2 regions of the Paenibacillus thiaminolyticus genome follow, and region 2 is predicted to be linked to the other one. Evidence: predicted binding sites of a transcription regulator. Region 2 holds the regulator's gene; the other holds the start of a gene.
What was found. Region 2 encodes LexA, which represses DNA repair genes until DNA is damaged. Its sites were predicted from a motif close to CGAACATATGTTCG; they were not measured.
Positions count from the first base shown of each region.

Region 1: the regulator LexA is predicted to act here: its motif matches at 3,503-3,516, upstream of FLT43_RS26875 (DNA polymerase IV).

Region 1 is NZ_CP041405.1:6,088,708-6,097,472, forward strand. Features, by position in the region: gene FLT43_RS26855 (IS3 family transposase) at 1-382, shown strand, start outside; partial or broken gene FLT43_RS30945 (hypothetical protein) at 370-423, shown strand; gene FLT43_RS26865 (SOS response-associated peptidase) at 871-1,554, opposite strand; gene FLT43_RS26870 (YhjD family protein) at 1,661-2,176, opposite strand; gene FLT43_RS26875 (DNA polymerase IV) at 2,173-3,441, opposite strand; gene FLT43_RS26880 (YhjD family protein) at 3,665-4,078, opposite strand; gene FLT43_RS26885 (Crp/Fnr family transcriptional regulator) at 4,310-4,834, shown strand; gene FLT43_RS26890 (spore coat associated protein CotJA) at 4,966-5,256, shown strand; gene FLT43_RS26895 (spore coat protein CotJB) at 5,253-5,528, shown strand; gene FLT43_RS26900 (manganese catalase family protein) at 5,577-6,146, shown strand; gene FLT43_RS26905 (cysteine peptidase family C39 domain-containing protein) at 6,397-7,422, shown strand; gene FLT43_RS26910 (amino acid adenylation domain-containing protein) at 7,466-8,765, shown strand, end outside.
Region 2 is NZ_CP041405.1:1,059,294-1,068,058, reverse strand. Features, by position in the region: gene FLT43_RS04795 (O-methyltransferase) at 624-1,283, opposite strand; gene FLT43_RS04790 (hypothetical protein) at 1,249-1,638, opposite strand; partial or broken gene FLT43_RS30775 (transposase) at 2,769-2,909, shown strand; gene FLT43_RS29975 (sporulation protein YjcZ) at 3,597-3,701, shown strand; partial or broken gene FLT43_RS04780 (SDR family oxidoreductase) at 4,337-4,599, opposite strand; gene lexA (transcriptional repressor LexA) at 4,711-5,337, opposite strand; gene FLT43_RS04770 (LysM peptidoglycan-binding domain-containing protein) at 5,587-5,967, shown strand; gene FLT43_RS04765 (DUF896 domain-containing protein) at 6,130-6,345, shown strand; gene FLT43_RS04760 (methyltransferase) at 6,378-6,962, shown strand; gene FLT43_RS04755 (HAD family hydrolase) at 6,996-7,805, shown strand; gene FLT43_RS04750 (FixH family protein) at 8,030-8,482, shown strand; gene FLT43_RS04745 (1,2-dihydroxy-3-keto-5-methylthiopentene dioxygenase) at 8,541-8,765, opposite strand, start outside.

The sequences.
Region 1 (8,765 bases), 1.6 Mb from region 2:
AGCGTATCTAAGCGCTATTCTCGACCTTCATGATAAATCCATCGTTTCCTATGTATTCGGGCGTTCCAATAACAAACCTCTTGTATTTCAGACGTTGAAACGGGCCTTGCAAGAAGCACCAGGAAGCAAGCCCATGCTTCATAGCGACCGGGGTTTCCAATATACCTCTCTGGACTTCAAGAAGCTCTTGGACGATAACGAAATGACTCAGAGTATGTCCCGTGTTGGACGATGCATCGATAACGGTCCAATGGAATCTTTCTGGGGAACCCTAAAATGCGAGAAGTATTATTTACACACCTACCATACCTTTGAGGAGCTCGAAAAAGACATCCAGGCCTACTCCACTTTTACAATTACGAACGATTACAAGCAAAACTAAACGGCCTCAGTCCGATGGAATTCAGGACTAAAGCCGCTTAATTGATTTTTATGTTTTGTACTGTCTACTTGACGGGGTGCAGTTCACAGTGAGACAGCCCCTAATTCTCAAAGCCCGGCTTGCCAAAACGTCGAAATGCTGTAAAAATACAGCTTTCTATTATGAGGTTTCGCCCGTTGCAGGGATTCCTGCAAAACCGCAGGAATTTCAGGCTGTGCAATAGATAAAAAGCGAAAATCGGCGGAAATGATGCACTTTTACAGGAATATAATAAAATATCGGATCGGATGGCGCAAATTCCTGTAGTAACGCAGGATTTTACTGCCTTCTCCTTCTTCCACCGCCAGCGCCATGAGAAGCTGCGGCATCTGGATCTATCGCCGCTTCTCCAGCGCCCGTCCTGCCTCTATCGGTAAATCCCGTCTCGCGGCCCCGTATCCTTTTGCACGGCCTGCCTATGGGACAGCCTTTTGCCGGATCGAGTATCGTCAAGAGAGCGGCTCAATGCAAGCGGGATCGTCCGTCTTCGCATTGCCTACCCGCTTGTGTACCGGATAGGCGCGAAGCTCATCGGCCGGACGGGGCCGCAGAAGCGGCTCCAGCCGCAGCGTGTCGGTCGTGCCGCGATCGAGCCACATCGTCATCTGCTCGGGCGGCACGATGACGGGCATCCGGTCATGTATCGGAGCCATCAGCTCGTTCGGTTCGGTCGTGATGATCGTGCAGGTGCTTACCTTGCGCCCTTCGGCATCGAACCAGGTGTCATACAGGCCGGCGAACTGAAAGAGGCCGCCGTCCCGCCTTACGATCCGGATCGGCTGCTTCGTGCCGTCCGGCTCCGTTCTCCATTCGTAGAAGCCGTCCGCCGGAATGAGGCAGCGCTTGCGCTCGAACGGAAGGCGGAAGGCCGGCTTGCTGCGCAGCGTCTCGGCGCGGGCGTTCATGGTCCGCCAGCCGATCTTCTCGTCCTTGGCCCAGGAGGGGATCAGCCCCCAGCGGAGCGGGCCGATTCTCAGCTTCGCCCCGTCATGGATGACGGCCGGGATGGGCTGGCCCGGGGCGATATTGAAGCGGGGCCCGTAAGAGATCAGGGCCGCAGCCGCATCCTCCTCCAGCGCATAATAGGCGAGCAGCTCCTCCAAGCTCACCGTCAATGAATATCTCCCGCACATGCTTCTCCCTCCCTTTTTCTAGAACGACTTCATTATACCCGATGGCCGCCGCCTCCTCCAATGACCGTCCCCGGATCAGCCAAGCCTCGACGTTGCCGGTCCCTAGTCACGCCCGGATGGAGGAATTCCGGAGAGCCGCGACCAGATGATCGGTATATCTGCCCAGCCTCTTGCTCATATCGGCCCGCATATATTCCCGCGTAATGAGGAAGCTGCCCTTATGGCCGCGGCATGTATAAGGGTACGTAATCGCCTGGCCGTCGTGCTCCCCTGCGAACAGATGGATGTTCTTGTCCAGCATGGCGCGTCCTGCCTTGGATAAATCCCGGTCAATATGCAGGGCGAGAATCTGGGCGGCCTGGGAATAGAGCGACTTCAGCGTTTCGGAGGAGCGCTCGATATCCCGGATTTTTCGGGTCACCATCGTCTGCAGATGGGAGAGCATGACATAATTTTTCATCAGCTCCAGCTCTTCCCGCTTCGGAGGGGAGGGCGGAACAGGGGGAGCAGGCTGGGCGGGCTGATCGAGGTCGAGGCGGCGATTCAACAAGGCTTCCTTATGCTGGGGAAGCATCATTCTGCTCGATTCCCACAGACCGTTTTTTTGGAGTTTTTTGCTCATTTATAATGCCCCCCGATTTTGGCCGCCCGGTCTGCTGCCTGACCGGCGTCGGTCAGGGAGGAGGCGCGAACGATCGCCGCATTGCCGTACCGTTCCTTGATGCCGTCCGTAGCCTTCTCCAGTGCTCTGGTTTTTTCCTGATCCTCGAACAAGGTAAGCTGATACAGTTGATCGTCCACCAGCTTGCTTAACGTGATGCCGGCGCGGCGGACTGGCCTGCGGTTCCAGAACGTATAGAAAATCTGCTTGGCCGCGGCAAAGACTTTGTTCGTATTATTTGTCGGATCCGGCATCGTCATTTGGCGGGAGAACCCCGTCGGCGCTTCGTACGGGCTGCACATGCAGCTGACCGTGACCACCGAGCCCATATATCCTTTGCGCCGGCAATCCCGGCACACGTCCTCCGTAAGCTCGAGCAGAATCGTATTCACTTCCGATTCCGTGGCGTAGTCCCGCGGCAAGGTCATCATATGGCCGACCGATTGCGGCGGCGTACGGAACGTATCCGGGGAGACGGGGCTGTCATCGAGGCCGTTGGCGGTGCGCCACATCACTTCGGCATGAATATCCGACTGCTTGCCGAAGCGGGCGCGGAACTTGTCTTTGAGCTGCGGCAGCGGGGTTCTGGCGATATCTCCGATAGTCGTCATGCCCAGGCGGGCAAAATGGGCCGTCATGCGGGAGCCGACACCGAACATTTTGTTGACAGGCTGAGACCACAGCAGCGTCTCGATGTCGGAGGGAGTCAGGGCGAAGATGCCCTCTTTGTTTTTCTTGGCCCATATATCCGTTGCCATCTTGGCCAGTATTTTATTGGAGCTGATCCCGATCCGGATCCATACTCCGGTCTGGTCGAGCACGCTGCGCTGAATCTCTCTGGCCATGGTGACAGGGTCTCCGAACAGCGCCCGGCTGCCGGTCACATCGAGAAATTGCTCATCGACGCTGAACGTTTCGACGAGATCGGTGAATTGTTCATAAATTCGCGTAATGAGCAGCGAGACGTCAATATAATGTTGCATGCGGGGGCGCATCACGATCAGGCGGGGGCATTTGTTCAGGGCTTCCCCAAGCCGTTCCGCCGTTGTTACTCCATAGCTTTTGGCTATCGGGCAAGCGGCCAGAATGATTCCCGATCGGCGCGCGGGATCCCCGGACACAACGAGCGGCATATGTTTATATTCCGGGTGCTCCGCTTTTTCCACGCTGGCATAGAAGCTTTGGCAGTCCGCCAAAAAGATAATCCGTTCCTTGCTTCCGCTCAATGTAACCACCTCAACCAATCGAGTCTAAAAATAAGAACGTGCATTCGTATTTATTATATACCGAACATATATTCTCTATGCAAATGAAGTTTATGGAATCGGATGGCGGTTCGCGCTTATAAAAACAAGACCGCCGGCTTGCCGGAGCTTCGTTCCGATAAGCAGCGGTATGGGGCTGTGCTATGGAGCGGAACGGATGCCGTTCCGCCGCCTGTGCTGCGGCTTAGCTGTCTGCGCTCCCCTCCGGTTCCCCCGGGTCACAGATGTGCAAATAGCGCTGCAGCAGGCTCTTCACCTCGGCCCGGATCAGGCCGCGAAGCATGTAGAAGGAGCGGTGATAGCCCCGGCACACGTACTGCACGCGAACGCCGTGCTCCAGCCGCTCCTCGGACACGATCTTAATCCCGCGATGCCGGAACTGCTTCCGGATGCGGAACAGATCGGAGGCGGCGTCATCCTGCGCCTGGCGCAGCCCCTGGATATAAATTTCTCCCATCTTCAGCCCCGAGACGGCAATGCGGCTGATATCGCGCTCAAGCACGTCGAGGACGAGGGTCTGAAGGGTATACTGCTTCACCAGCAGGGCGTCTTCCCCGTCATGAGGCGGAGGCCCGCTTGTCGCGGACAATAAAGTCATACCGGGTTCCTCCTTGGGTAACATCCATCCATGCGGCCCCCCCCGGATTGGGAAGGGGAGCGCGGATCTGCTTATAACCTCATTATACGAACCTGCGTTCTATTTTATAACTAATATAGCGAACAAACATTCTGGTTTCAATGGGTAAATGATGGTGGAAGGGGTCAAAATGGTTTACAATAAAAACAGAGGAAAAGGAAAGAGCCGGGATGGAAGAAGGAGTGAGCAGGAATGAAGATTACACTGCATCGCGGGGAGATATTATTCCGCCAAGGCGATCCGGGCACGTATCTGTACCGGATTGTGAGCGGCTTGTTCAAAGTGACCCGGCTGCATGAGAACGGGAACATCGTGCTGTTCAATATATTGTATCCGGGCGAGATGGTGCCGCATCATTCCCTTATCTCCCCGAAGGATTGCCATGGGACGGCGACGGCTATGGTAACCGGCACGGTCGAGCGGATAGAAGCGGAGGCGTGGTATGAGGAGCTGCGGAACGATTCCGGGAAAGCGCTCGAAGTCGCCAAGCTGCTGCAGGAGAAGCTTCGCTTCATGCAGCAGCGGCTCGATCATCTGACGATTGGATCGCCCGCCGAGCGGCTGGCGCTGCTGACCCGGTGGCTGGACAGCATGACGAACAAGACCCCGCTTACCGATATGCTGACGCAAGAAGAGATCGGGCAGCTGATCGGAGTGCGGCGCGAGACGGTCAACCGTCTGCTCCGGCAGGGCGACAATTCCATGACGAAGCGATGAACGGGCAAGCCGTTCAGCAGCCCCATTGCTGCTGAGCGGCTTATTTCCTGTCATGGGACATTCCAGATAGCTCATATGAGTAGGAAGTAAAGCGTTATTTATCCGTTTGATAAAGGAGGTTACCGAGCATCATGGAGAACGAGCAAGCGCGTGGCTGGGCCGAGCCGGCAGCGATGCCGTCCGCATGCGGGCCGGGAGCGCATTCGCAGGAAAGGTACTATATACCGTTCCGGGGGCCATGGGATCCTTGCCCGCCGCTGCCCTACAAGACCTATGTCGTGCCGCCGAACTTGTTCATTACGTTTCAGCCCCCGAATTTGCCGCAATTCCCGCCGCCGCAGGCGCTGCGGTGCGGAACGCTGTGGCCGGCATTATTCAGCCCTTATCGGCCGAAGGGCAGACGGGAGGAGGGAACGGCTTGAGCACACATGGCACGCACCCGTTCTGCACTCAGGAGTACTATGACAGCCTGCTGCAGCTGCAGGAAATCGATTTTGTGCTGATCGAGCTGAATCTGTATCTGGATACGCATCCCGAAGACAATCAGGCGATCCAGCAGTTCAATCACTATGTTCATGAACGAATGAAGGTGGCGAGGCATTTCCAGGAGAGGTTCGGCCCCCTGCAGGCTGGCGGCTTCTATTCGAAATGCCCTTGGTCCTGGACAGACACGCCGTGGCCGTGGCAGGTGTAACGGAAGTCTCGAGGAAGACGGGGAAGCAACGTGAGGAGGGAAGCGGCATTGTGGGTATATGAGAAGAAGCTTCAATATCCGGTTCGCGTCAGCAAATGCGATCCGCGCATGGCTAAGCTGCTGCTGGAGCAGTACGGCGGAGCCGACGGGGAGCTGGCGGCGGCGCTTCGCTATTTGAATCAGCGCTACTCGATTCCGGATAAGGTCATCGGCTTGCTTACCGATATCGGGACAGAGGAATTCGCCCATTTGGAAATGATTGCCACCATGGTATACAAGCTGACCAAGGACGCGACACCGCAGGAATTGGAAGCGGCCGGACTCGGGGCGCATTATGTCTCCCATGACAGCGCGCTGTTCTATGAAAATGCGGGCGGGGTGCCCTGGACGGCGGCCTATATTCAGGCGAAGGGCGATCCGATCGCCGACTTGTACGAGGATATCGCTGCCGAGGAGAAGGCGCGGGCGACGTATCAATGGCTGATCGATATGACGGATGATGTCGATTTGCAGGACGCTCTGAAATTTTTGCGGGAACGGGAAGTCATTCACTCGCTCCGGTTCAGGGAAGCGGTGGAGATTTTGAAGGAAGAGCGGGATGCGAAGAAGATATTTTAACACGATAAGGTGAAGCCGGTGCCGCCAAGGACGCCGGCTTTTTGTTTATGGCGCAACGGACACAATAACGTCAAGAGATGATGTGAAATAAATGTTAAAATAGTTAGTCTATATTGACAAGAATAAACATCTATGGGAATATTATTTCTGCACATGACAAAAAGTAGAAAACCGACGATATTGAAGAAAATTATATTATGTTTCATTTTATTACATAATATTGAATTTAAGAGAGAGGTGGCTTGCCGGTTTGGGTGTCAAGGAACTGGAACTCGTCATTCCGCCCATTGTTGGGTATCAGTATGTGGCCTACCCCCTATGCACGGCGCTCGCCCGCCAAGAGGCCTTGCCGTGGTTTTACAGCAATTTCATTCACCTTTATTGCCATCAGGATCTTGAAGGAGAACGTGCTTCCCGATCCGTGCCGCTGACATTTTACGGAGAGGATTTCCTGCGGTGTCCGTGGCTAACTACACAAAAACTGGAGCGGGAATACGTGATTGATTCGCATCCAGAAATTGTCGATTTTTTAGTAAATAGTATCAATTCCGGCTACACGATTTCTCTCTATGTCGACGAGTTCTATATCCCCCGCAGACGTGTATATCGCCAGGTACACTACGCCCACGATATTCTGGTGTATGGTTACGATGACGGCAAGAGAGTATTCTTCGTGCTCGGCTATGACGAGGAGATGCAGTTCCGCAAGACGCTCGTGCCGTTTCATGAAATGGAGCAAGGCTTCCAGCATCTCGAATGGACGGACCGCTACGAAGAGCAAATCTATTTATACAAATTCAATAGAACCGGAAGCTACAGCCTTGATCCCGCATTCATCCAAGAATCGCTGGAACAATATCTGTCCGGCTGCGATGTCTCCTGGCGCCACCGGGGGACGGCCGATCCATGGGAGCGGGCATTCGGCGTCAACGTATATCCCGCATTAATTCGCAATATGCCGGCGCTGGTGCGCAAACGCGATATTCGGCCTATCCACATTTTGTGGGAACATAAAAAGACGATGGGAATGCGCATCGACTATTTGAGCGAACGCCAGCTTCTTCCACCGGCATTTACAGGGTGCTTCCGGCCGATAGAGGAGCAAGCTTTTGCTCTGCGGCATGTACTGATGAAGTACGCCTTGACCGGAGACGATGCCATTCTGGAGCAAGGAATCAATGAGATGACTTCCATTATGGACAGCGAAAAGCAGATCTTGGAGTCCGTGGCCGAAGCGCTGGAACATCGCATTGCTCCTCAACCATCCGTAACTTAACCGATTGGAGGTCATTTCTCTGGAAGCGTCCACGCTGTACCCGTTGACACATCCGCAAAAGCGAATCTGGTATGTGGAAAACATATACCCGGGCACGAGCATTCACAACATCGGAGGACTTATCAAAATTTACGGCCCTGTTGATTTTCAGTTGCTTGAGGAATCCATCAATCTGTTCGTCAAGCACAACGACGCCATCCGCATCCGGCTAATCGAACGGGACGAGGCAGTGTGGCAGACCGTGACAGCGTATCGAAGACGAACGTTTCCGTTCATCGACTTCACGGATCGTTCCTCCGGTATCGATGTCGATGCCTGGGTCAGCGCGGAGTTCGCCAAGCCGCTGCCGCTGGACGGGGAATCTCTGTATGAGTTTGCCCTCGTAAAAATTAGCGAGACGGAAAGCGCATATCTGACGAAAGTCCATCATATCATTTCCGACGGATGGTCTTTTCAATTGATGACCACGCACATCAACCAAATTTATACGCAGTTGATGCAAGGGCAAGCAGTTCAGCAGGAAGACCGGCCCAGCTATGTAGACTATATCGAACGAGAGCATGCCTATTTGTCGTCTTCCCGCTTCACGAAAAATAAACACTACTGGCAACAAAAATTCGAGAGCGTCCATGACGTTGCCTTGCAAACGACGGCAAGCGGTACCACAGGCCAACGTCAAAAATTCCTGATCAGCCCGCACACTTCAGAAGCCATTCGCTCCTTCGTCCATACGCATCGAATGTCGCTGAACACCTTTTTTATAGCAGCGATGCTCATTTACCTCCACAAAGCAACTCACCAAGACCGCATCATGATAGGCACACCTGTATTGAATCGTACCGGAGCCAAGGAAAAAAACACATTCGGCATGTTTACCAGTACGATGCCGTTCCTGGCTGACATCGAACGCGATACATCATTCTCCACGTTCCTACATAACATCAATCATGAACTCATCCAATGTTATTTTCATCAGAAATATCCTTACAATTTGCTCGTGCAGGACCTTCAGCTTCAGAAACGGGGATTGGATCAACTATTTCAAGTATGCGTGAACTATTACAATACCGCATTCGATCAGAGCTTCGGCCCCGGATGGAAAATGCAGCAAATCGAAGCGCATAACGGCAGCCAATTGTATCCCTTGCAGCTCATCGTCACCGAATGGTCGCCGAATGAAGGGCTGGAGCTGTATTTCGATTATAAAACAGGCGATTATACGGATTCGCACATCGAAGAGATGTACCGTCGCCTGCATTATATAGCCGATCAAGTCGTAAGCCGTCCGGAGGCCGCCATCCGCGATGTGCAGCTGCTGCTGCCAGGGGAGCGCACGGAGCTGC
Region 2 (8,765 bases):
CGAATGTATGCGGGGCGAAAGGAGACAATAGAGCGAGTTTTTGCTGCCATGACCTCAAAAAAATGGCGACCTGGACCTGGAAGGCTGTCACCCATCTGATAATTTGAACTTCGTATTTGAAATATGGACAAAGAACATAAAGAACTCCCGGGGCTGCAGTATTTCGCGAGGGTTTGTCTCAACCTGAAGCTCCGGATCACTCCGGGGCTATTTTTATGGTACGAATCACCCACAAAACCACCCACAATTAAGAAGTCATATGAAGTTACATAATGTTCCCGATTACGAAAAAGCCTGTTATTATAAGGTTTTTCAAGTAATATGCAACTGTGTGAAAAGCAAAAACTTAAACCCGCACACAGGTTCATCAGTGGGAACGCGATCAATATATGACCTTATATTAATTATCGAAGCCCTTGGACCTCTAAGGCATCGAGGTTTTTTTACTGTGGGGGCACGGGAAGATTTTTTGCGTCATTCGGGTCGATACCCTCAAATGCCCACAAAAAATTATGAGTATAAAGAGCCGTAGAGGTATTTGCCATTCCGGCTCTTCTGTGGTTCTCAACAATTCCATTCGTATTGGAACTCGGCTGAACGAAATATTATTTTTCCGTTATCCTTTATTTTTTAACTTTGGAAACGGTCATCCCATCACCTATTGGAATAAGCAGTGATTCTAATTGAGGATGATTGGCCACGGTTTTATTGAATTTCTTCATTATTTCTGTATAACGCTTAGGCTGAGCGTCCTGATCCGCTACCGTGCCGCCTGCCAGTACGTTATCACTAACGATTAAAGCGCCCGCTTCCGCGAGACTAATGCAATATGTCAGGTAAGTTTCGTAATTTTCCTTGTCAGCATCAATAAAGAAAAAATCATATTGTTTATTGTTGGCAACTAATTTTTCAAGACTTTGCAAAGCCGGTCCGGTAACATAGGTGACTTGATTACCAAAGCCAGCTTTAGAAAGATTGCTGTATGCTAATTCTGCGTAACCTTCCTCTAATTCAAGGGAGGTTAATTTTCCTTCGATACCGAATCCCCTGGCCAGGCAAAGCCCGCTGTAGCCCCCCAGAGCCCCTATTTCCAACACATTTTTAGCCCTTGAAATGGAAACAAGCATCGTCAGGAGTTTTCCAGAGGAAGGAGATACCGATATGGCGGGCATTCCGTTTTCTTGTATGGATGAAATAACATCCTCCAAAAGAGCATCTTGCTTATAAAATACGGAATCGATATAACTGTTAATTTGTTTCATCAGATTCACTTCCTTTCTCATCTTTAGCTTTAAACTCTTTGCTTTCCGACACAGAAGTTTCCGTTTCTTCATTCTTTGTCTTGGGTATTTCCATGGCTTCACTTATGTGTATTTCAAATAACTGAATAAATTCGTTGATTACCATATCGATGGCTTTTAATTCACCAACTAAAATTTGATGAATCGATTCAAACTCTGGTTGATCTAACTGTTGTTTAATGGTGGAACGCTTAAGATTCAACATCTCTAAAAAAGCAATTGCCCTCCCACGTCGAAAGGTTTTTGGACCCCGCTGGTGTGAACTATCTTTTCCTTTGTAACGTTCACCATGATGATGTCTCTCTTTCTTAAAATCTCTAAATACTTCATCTTTCATTTTAAAACCCTCCACTTGTATACAATTGAATACATATTACTTTGTTATGAATTGTATACAAACGTATACAATGTGTCGATGCACATCTAAAGAGACCATAGTAATTAATTTTCCAAAATGGTATCTGCGTATCTGGCTTTTCCGGAGTTTTACGAGGCGGATGAACGTATTTTATTGCACTGCCTTAATGACATGCTGCGGGGGCATGATGCGGTAAACAGGGCAAGACGAGCTGAATCAGCGATCTGAACTACAAGTGTAGGTCCAATACCATGTCTTCATTTAAAAATGGAGCACATACTGATCCGGGTGCTTGAAAGTGGATGGGGGAGCAGCGGGTTAACGATTCGGGCTAACCTAATAGACCTTAAAGGGAAGGGGCCTGTTGGGGTTATAACGATGACAACGACCGAATACTGCTCAGTAAGAGGACAGTACGGAGGCTGTGTCAGGAATCATTCAAAAACCATAGTCTTTGATGTGAACTAAAGCGAATCAGATGCAGAAGGAGGTAGCAATTTTGCTCAATTTATCGAGCCGATTGAAAGTTACGGAGACAATGACTTTTACCTGATAGATAAACTTATGGAGGTCGTTTTAATTATAGTCTTACATTGAAATCTCCTCCGGGACTTAATTACGATATGCAATTAATAACTGATGAGACCTACTGATGATGAAGTAGAAGCAGCTCCTGAAAAGGGCAAAATACGCGAACTTGTGACTTCTATCTAATATCGTATAAAATTGGCACAACCATAAAGAGCATATCTACAACAGTTTCAAGAAAACCCTTACGAACATAAACATCCTGCTTACCGAAAAGAGAATTTGCCCTATAATCTTGTCATCATGAGTTATCCAAGGAGTAGTGCAGAAGATGAATATTCCGAATTTAATGAGTACTTGAAAAATACGATTATGAGTGACTTATAGTCAGACTATGGCACTTATGCTCCTCCCCTGGGGGTATCTTGGGAATTTTGAGTTCTCTGATGCTTCCAGGACAGTAACAACGATAACGATTCCGGATGGCGATACGCTTGACCTTGCAACGCCAGTAATAGTTGAGTTTTTTGTAACTTAACTTCTGCGGTTTCGTTTGTGTTGAATGGGGCATGTGAGGTTCCTTGGTCGTTCCCAAAGACAGCATATTGCGCAAAATTACTGGGCTCATTGACTTTTCCTTCGTGTATGAGGAACTCGAACAGAACTATTGTCGAGAGAACGGCAGAACTGTAATTGATACGATTCGGATGTTCAAGTACTTGTAGCTCAAAGCAATTTTTGAGTAATTTGATAAGAACACGAAAGCTGATGGAGTAAGAAATCCAGCTTTTAAGGCAGAATTAAAAAGCGAAAAGACGACCGATATTCCAAACTCAGGGATACCAACCATCTTATAATTCTCGGTATTCAGTTGTTTAGTTAAAACCGCAAGTTATTCAGTAGCCTCGGATTACTCCGAGGCTTTTTTTCTTACGATATACACGGGGGAGGTGCCCCAATGGCAGCAGAAACTGCACTACATCTGAAGACGCCGAAAGGCTAGAACAAGGCCGTCAGCGGAAGGGATGGAGCACCAACGCTAAGGTTCTACGGTGCTCCACACAAATGAGTAATTACCAACAATGTCTTCTCCGTTTTCTTCTACACACTACCAATACTTTCTGACCTCGTTTAAGAACAACAGTGATTGTTCTACGATGACGTCTCATTCAAGCCACCTCCTTTCTGTATTACATTATGAGTAATTGCTTTAAATGATTGTGCTAAAGCTGAGGGGTATCTATCCTGAAAGTGATGGCACAACACTTTCACTCCTGGGAGCAGCAAGGTCACGGTTGAGGGCGCCGTTCGCACTAACGGCCCAAATTTTGTGCCTATGGGTTATAGCCAAGTCAAACCGTCCGTAATTCTAATATCATGGGAGTACCAAGTGAAAGGAGGTAACTCGAATGGGTGGAGTTACTTGTGGTATTGGTGGGCTCTGGACGTCGACAGGTGTAATTTTGGTATTGTTTATACTGCTAGTAATCGTTTCCCGTGCATTTATTTACTAATCGTTTTTTATGAGTCAGCGCCTTGCGCATTTGCGATTAAAGGCAGCCTACTGTACAAGGTCCTGCTTATTCAGCAGGGCCGTTTTTGTATGCCCGGATAAATGGGAGGAAGGACTTACAATAATTTGTTTTTGAACTGGAGCATAATTGGTCCATAGGCATATGATGAGGTATGAACTATGAGGGGAGTTGTTTTTCTTTGAGTTACCAATACCAACCATATTCAATGTCTCTTAACCCGTGGTCATACATGAACCCTTATTCTTATCCTCATCATTCCTATCCGCATGAATGTTCGGAGACTCAACATTTAAAGATGGAAACATTACAGACCGTCGAGCCATGGGTGCAAAACGGATTAAAGGAAGCACATTGCATATCGGTTGAACATGCGTTGCGCGAAGCGGCAGCCGTATCATATCTGATTGGGAAAGGATATGATCCGACTGTTGCGCATCAAATTGTCGAATCCTGGTGGCATTAGTAAAAGCGCCCGGTACCAGGAATAATGATTACTTAATTTCGCCCCCGTTGACATGCAAACTCTGTCCGGTGACGTAAGAGGAATCAGCACTTGCCAGATAGACGTAGCTGGGAGCGAGCTTTTCAGGTCATCTAGGGCGCTGCACCGGCATTCTTTGAAGCTGTGCATCTGAAATGCGACCGATGCGCTCCAGCGGATGCTGTTCGCCAGCATTATTGACTAATATGTCCAGCTTCCCAAGCTCCTTTACGGTCTGTTCCACAGTATGGTTACAGAACGATTCTTCTCCAATGTCGCGACCGATAAGCACGCAGCGCGTCCGGCCTGCCTGACGCCGCTTGCTTCCTCGGCATGCTCATTCAAATACACCATCGCGATGTCGGCGCCTTCCTTGGCGAACGCGACGGCTTCAGCCCCCGAATGAATCATGACATATGGCCCGGACTCGTCAAAAAGCCGCTTCCGAATACAGAACTGCTGTATCCAAAGCGGCTTCTTTACACTTGCTCCCATTGGTTGTAACCATTAATGAAAATCACGGAACAACCCAATCACTTTGCCCAAAATCGTCACATGCTTCAACCGGATCGGCTCAAATGTCGGATTCTCCGGCTGAAGGCGGATATGATCGCGTTCCTTGTAGAATGTCTTTACGGTTGCTTCGTTCTCCTCGGTCATGGCTACGACAATTTCACCGTTGTTCGCTGTCTGCTGCTGGCGGACGATAACGTAGTCTCCGTTATGTATTCCGGCTTCGATCATGCTGTCGCCGACTACGGATAGCATAAAGATGTTGTCATCATCTCCCACCATATGCACCGGAAGAGGGAAGTAATCTTCGATGTTCTCTGTTGCCGTAATCGGTTCTCCGGCCGTTACCTTCCCGATGACGGGAACGCGTGCCACGGCATGGCTGAATTCCGAATGGCGATCCGATTGTTCGCTCAGCAGTTCGATTGCTCTTGGCTTCGTTGGGTCCCGGCGGATAAAGCCTTTCTTCTCCAGCCGGTCCAGATGGCCGTGCACGGTAGAACTCGATGCGAGGCCGACAGCTTCCCCGATCTCTCTTACGGAAGGAGGATAACCCTTGGTGCGGACTTCATCACGTATAAAATCAAGGATCGCTTGTTGTCGACTTGATATTTTAGACAAAGATATCAACTCCAATGAATGCTCTTTTGTCAAAATTATACCATAGAACCTCCGTTCGCACAAACGTAAGTTCTAAAAAACCTTGATTTTATGCGGTTTTTTTCGTTTTCCTTTCGGGAAACGTCACTTAATGGGATTCGGGAAATAAAAAAGAGAACGCACGTTCCTTAAAAACTGTTGACCTGAACGTATGTTCGTGCTACATTATGGACAACAAGAATAGAACAAGTGTTTGGGGAGTGGGCGAACATGAGCCAAGTGGTATATAACCCGAGACGGAATTATGCATATCGAACGGAAGCAAGATTATCTATGCATCAACCTGTAGAGCAGAACCGTTATAATAGAAGGAAGATGATTCGAGCGATATTGCTCTTTGTTCTGTTGTTCCTTTTATGTGCGGGAATCGTCCAAGCATGGGGGGATGACGACATTGTATCCGAGCAGCCTTCTGTAGTTACGGAGCACGTACTTGTTCAGCCCGGGGACAGCCTGTGGGAGATCGCGACGGAATACAAACCGAATGGAATGGATACCCGTGAATACATATACAAGATTATTCAATTGAACGATTTAAGAGGGCATACGCTGCAATCCGGCATCGTCATTGACGTGCCGATATTTTCTTGACGATATTTCCGCTGTGACGGATCATATTTCTCACAGCACCGCTTTTCTCTCCTATTGAGGCCGAAGACGTGCTTCTTGTATTCTCTCGCCGTCAGCTTGCTTGACAAGGCTGAGGCAGCATGTCAAAGTAGAAGATATGCACCAGTGTATGGAGGGTACAAGATGAACATGGATAAATTAATCGCGCGCATCAACGAGCTGGCCCGCAAGCATAAGAGCGTAGGGCTGAACTCGGAGGAACTGGCGGAACGGGCCGCGCTTAGAGAGCAATACCTCGTATTGTTCCGGCAGCAGGTACGCAACAAGTTGGACAGCATTCGCTATGTGGAAGACGAAGAAGGCGAACAGAACAATCAACCGGGAAGCACCGTTCATTAGAGTGTTTAGCATATATAGGAGGTCTGGATGGGATGTCGCGTAGTTGGGAACGTCAAGTACGGCGCAATAGCGCTCAGTTGAACAAGCAACGCAAAAAGCAGGGCAAGCCGGGGATCGCTTCCCATACGGTTGCTTTCGATGAATTCAAGGGCCGGAATTTTATTCTTCCTTTGATATTGACCGGGTTTACGATCATTTATGGGCTGCTTGGCAGTGTTGGCACGAACCTGCCGTCCCCTACGCTGTACTGGATAACTGTTATTTGTTATTTGGCATTGGCATTGATGCTGTTTTTGCGCCGGCCCTTTTTACGGGTCACGAAAGACGAACTAAGCACGACAAAATGGAATCGGCTGCGTACGCTCAAAGTGGAAGACATCAAAAAAATAACGTATCAGCCTGGCTTCATCGTTATTGAAAAGAACGGCAAAGGCGCGAACTGGGTGTTCTCCCGTATGATGAACCGCTATGATATCGAAGCGATGCATGCGCGGCTGCAGCAGTTCGCTGCCCAGAACCAGATAGCGTACGAAGAGAGTTCAAAAGCAGACAAGAACGATAAGTCCAAGGAGACGGAGCAGTCGGATAAGGTCGTCTTCGTGAAGCCGAAGAAGTAGTTTTGCCAGAGTGGAGACAAGGGGGGAGACGCAATGGCCATACGTGCCGTATTATTCGATCTGGATGACACGCTGCTGTGGGATGAGCGGTGTGTGGAGGAAGCCTTTGCCGCTGTGTGTCACTATGCGCACTCCACAGCGAGAGTAGACGCGGAACAATTGGAGACCGAGGTGCGGAACGCTGCAAGAGCGTTATATGAAACCTATGCAACCTACGCCTTCACGACCAATATTGGCATCAATCCTTTTGAGGCGTTATGGGGGCATTTTACCGGGGGAGAGCATGAGCAGTTCCGAAGCCTGCAGCAGTTGGCGCCGGCTTACCGGACCGCCTCATGGACGACAGGTCTTCGCCAATCAGGGTGCGAGGATGAGGCGCTGGGAGCGGAGCTGGCGGAGCGATTCATGCGCGAACGTCGGTCGCGTTCTTACGTATATGAGGAGACGTATGATATTTTGCGGGCGTTGAAGCCTCATTATCAATTGCTCCTCTTGACGAACGGGGCTCCGGATTTGCAGCAGGAAAAGCTTGATGGCATTCCTGATATCATTCCGTTCTTCGATCATATCGTCATCTCCGGTCATCATCCGGAAGGGAAGCCTGCACCGAGTCTGTTCCGCCACGCGATGTCATTACTGGGCATCGGTCCTCATGAAGGCTTGATGGTTGGGGACAAGCTGACCACGGATATATTGGGTGCGCAAAATGTTGGAATGCATCATGCCTGGATTAATCGCAAGGGCGTGACATTGACCGGCAATATCCGGCCCGAACACGAGATAACCAACTTGATGGAACTGATCGGCGTGATTGAATCGATAAATCAAGCGGCGTTAAAGTAAGCCTATAAATGATAGGGAAGTCTGCCTGAAGGGCGGGCTTTCTTGCTTGATGGGGGTCAAATTGTACGCCGCGGAGCTGTCATGCGCAGATTTTGATGTGATGAATGTCACATAACCGTCACATAACTGTTCAGGATCTAGCCCGATCGAGTCATATCTTACGAAGTATTGTTGTTTATAATGAATATATAGAGAGGTTTGGAATAGCTAAGGAGTGAATGGGCATGATGAAGAAGGCAATGTTGGCGCTATCGCTTTGCCTGATGCTTATTTTCGCTGCAGCCTGCGGAAATGGCAATAGCAATGGCGGCGAGCATGCGAGCCACAATGGCTCCGGCGATCACAGCGGGCACGATGAGCATGGGCAGGATGGGGCGGTACCGGACTTGATCAAAGTAGACCTGCAGGTTCCTGCGGAAGTCAAAGCGAATGAGCCTGTCACGATAACCGCTCGCGTTACACAGAACGAACAAGCGGTGGATGATGCGGACAAAGTGGAGTTCGAGTATTGGCTGGAAGGGGAAGAACAGCATGAGCGAGCCGAAGGTTCGTTCACGCAGGATGGTACATATCAATTCGAGCATACGTTTGATAAAGCGGGCACATATAATGTGATCTCCCATGTAACAGCACGAGATATGCATTCGATGCCGAAGAAGCAATTCGAAGTCAAATAAACAAGCAAGGAAGGAAGCCCTGTCATGGCGACAGGGCTTTTTTGGCCATTCAATCCGATCACGCTTGCTGGAAGGACGGATCCGCATACGGATGAGCGATCCAGCCCTCGGTTTCGATAAATAAGCGAACGGCTACAATTTTGCGATTTTCCATTAAGGTGAAATAGTGCGGCTTGTTCTCCGGAACGGAGATGACATCGCCCGCAGACAGAATGACATCCATATAGCCGACGTCATCGGATCCTTTAATAACGAAGATGCCGTTGCCGGCGGTTATCGCTCT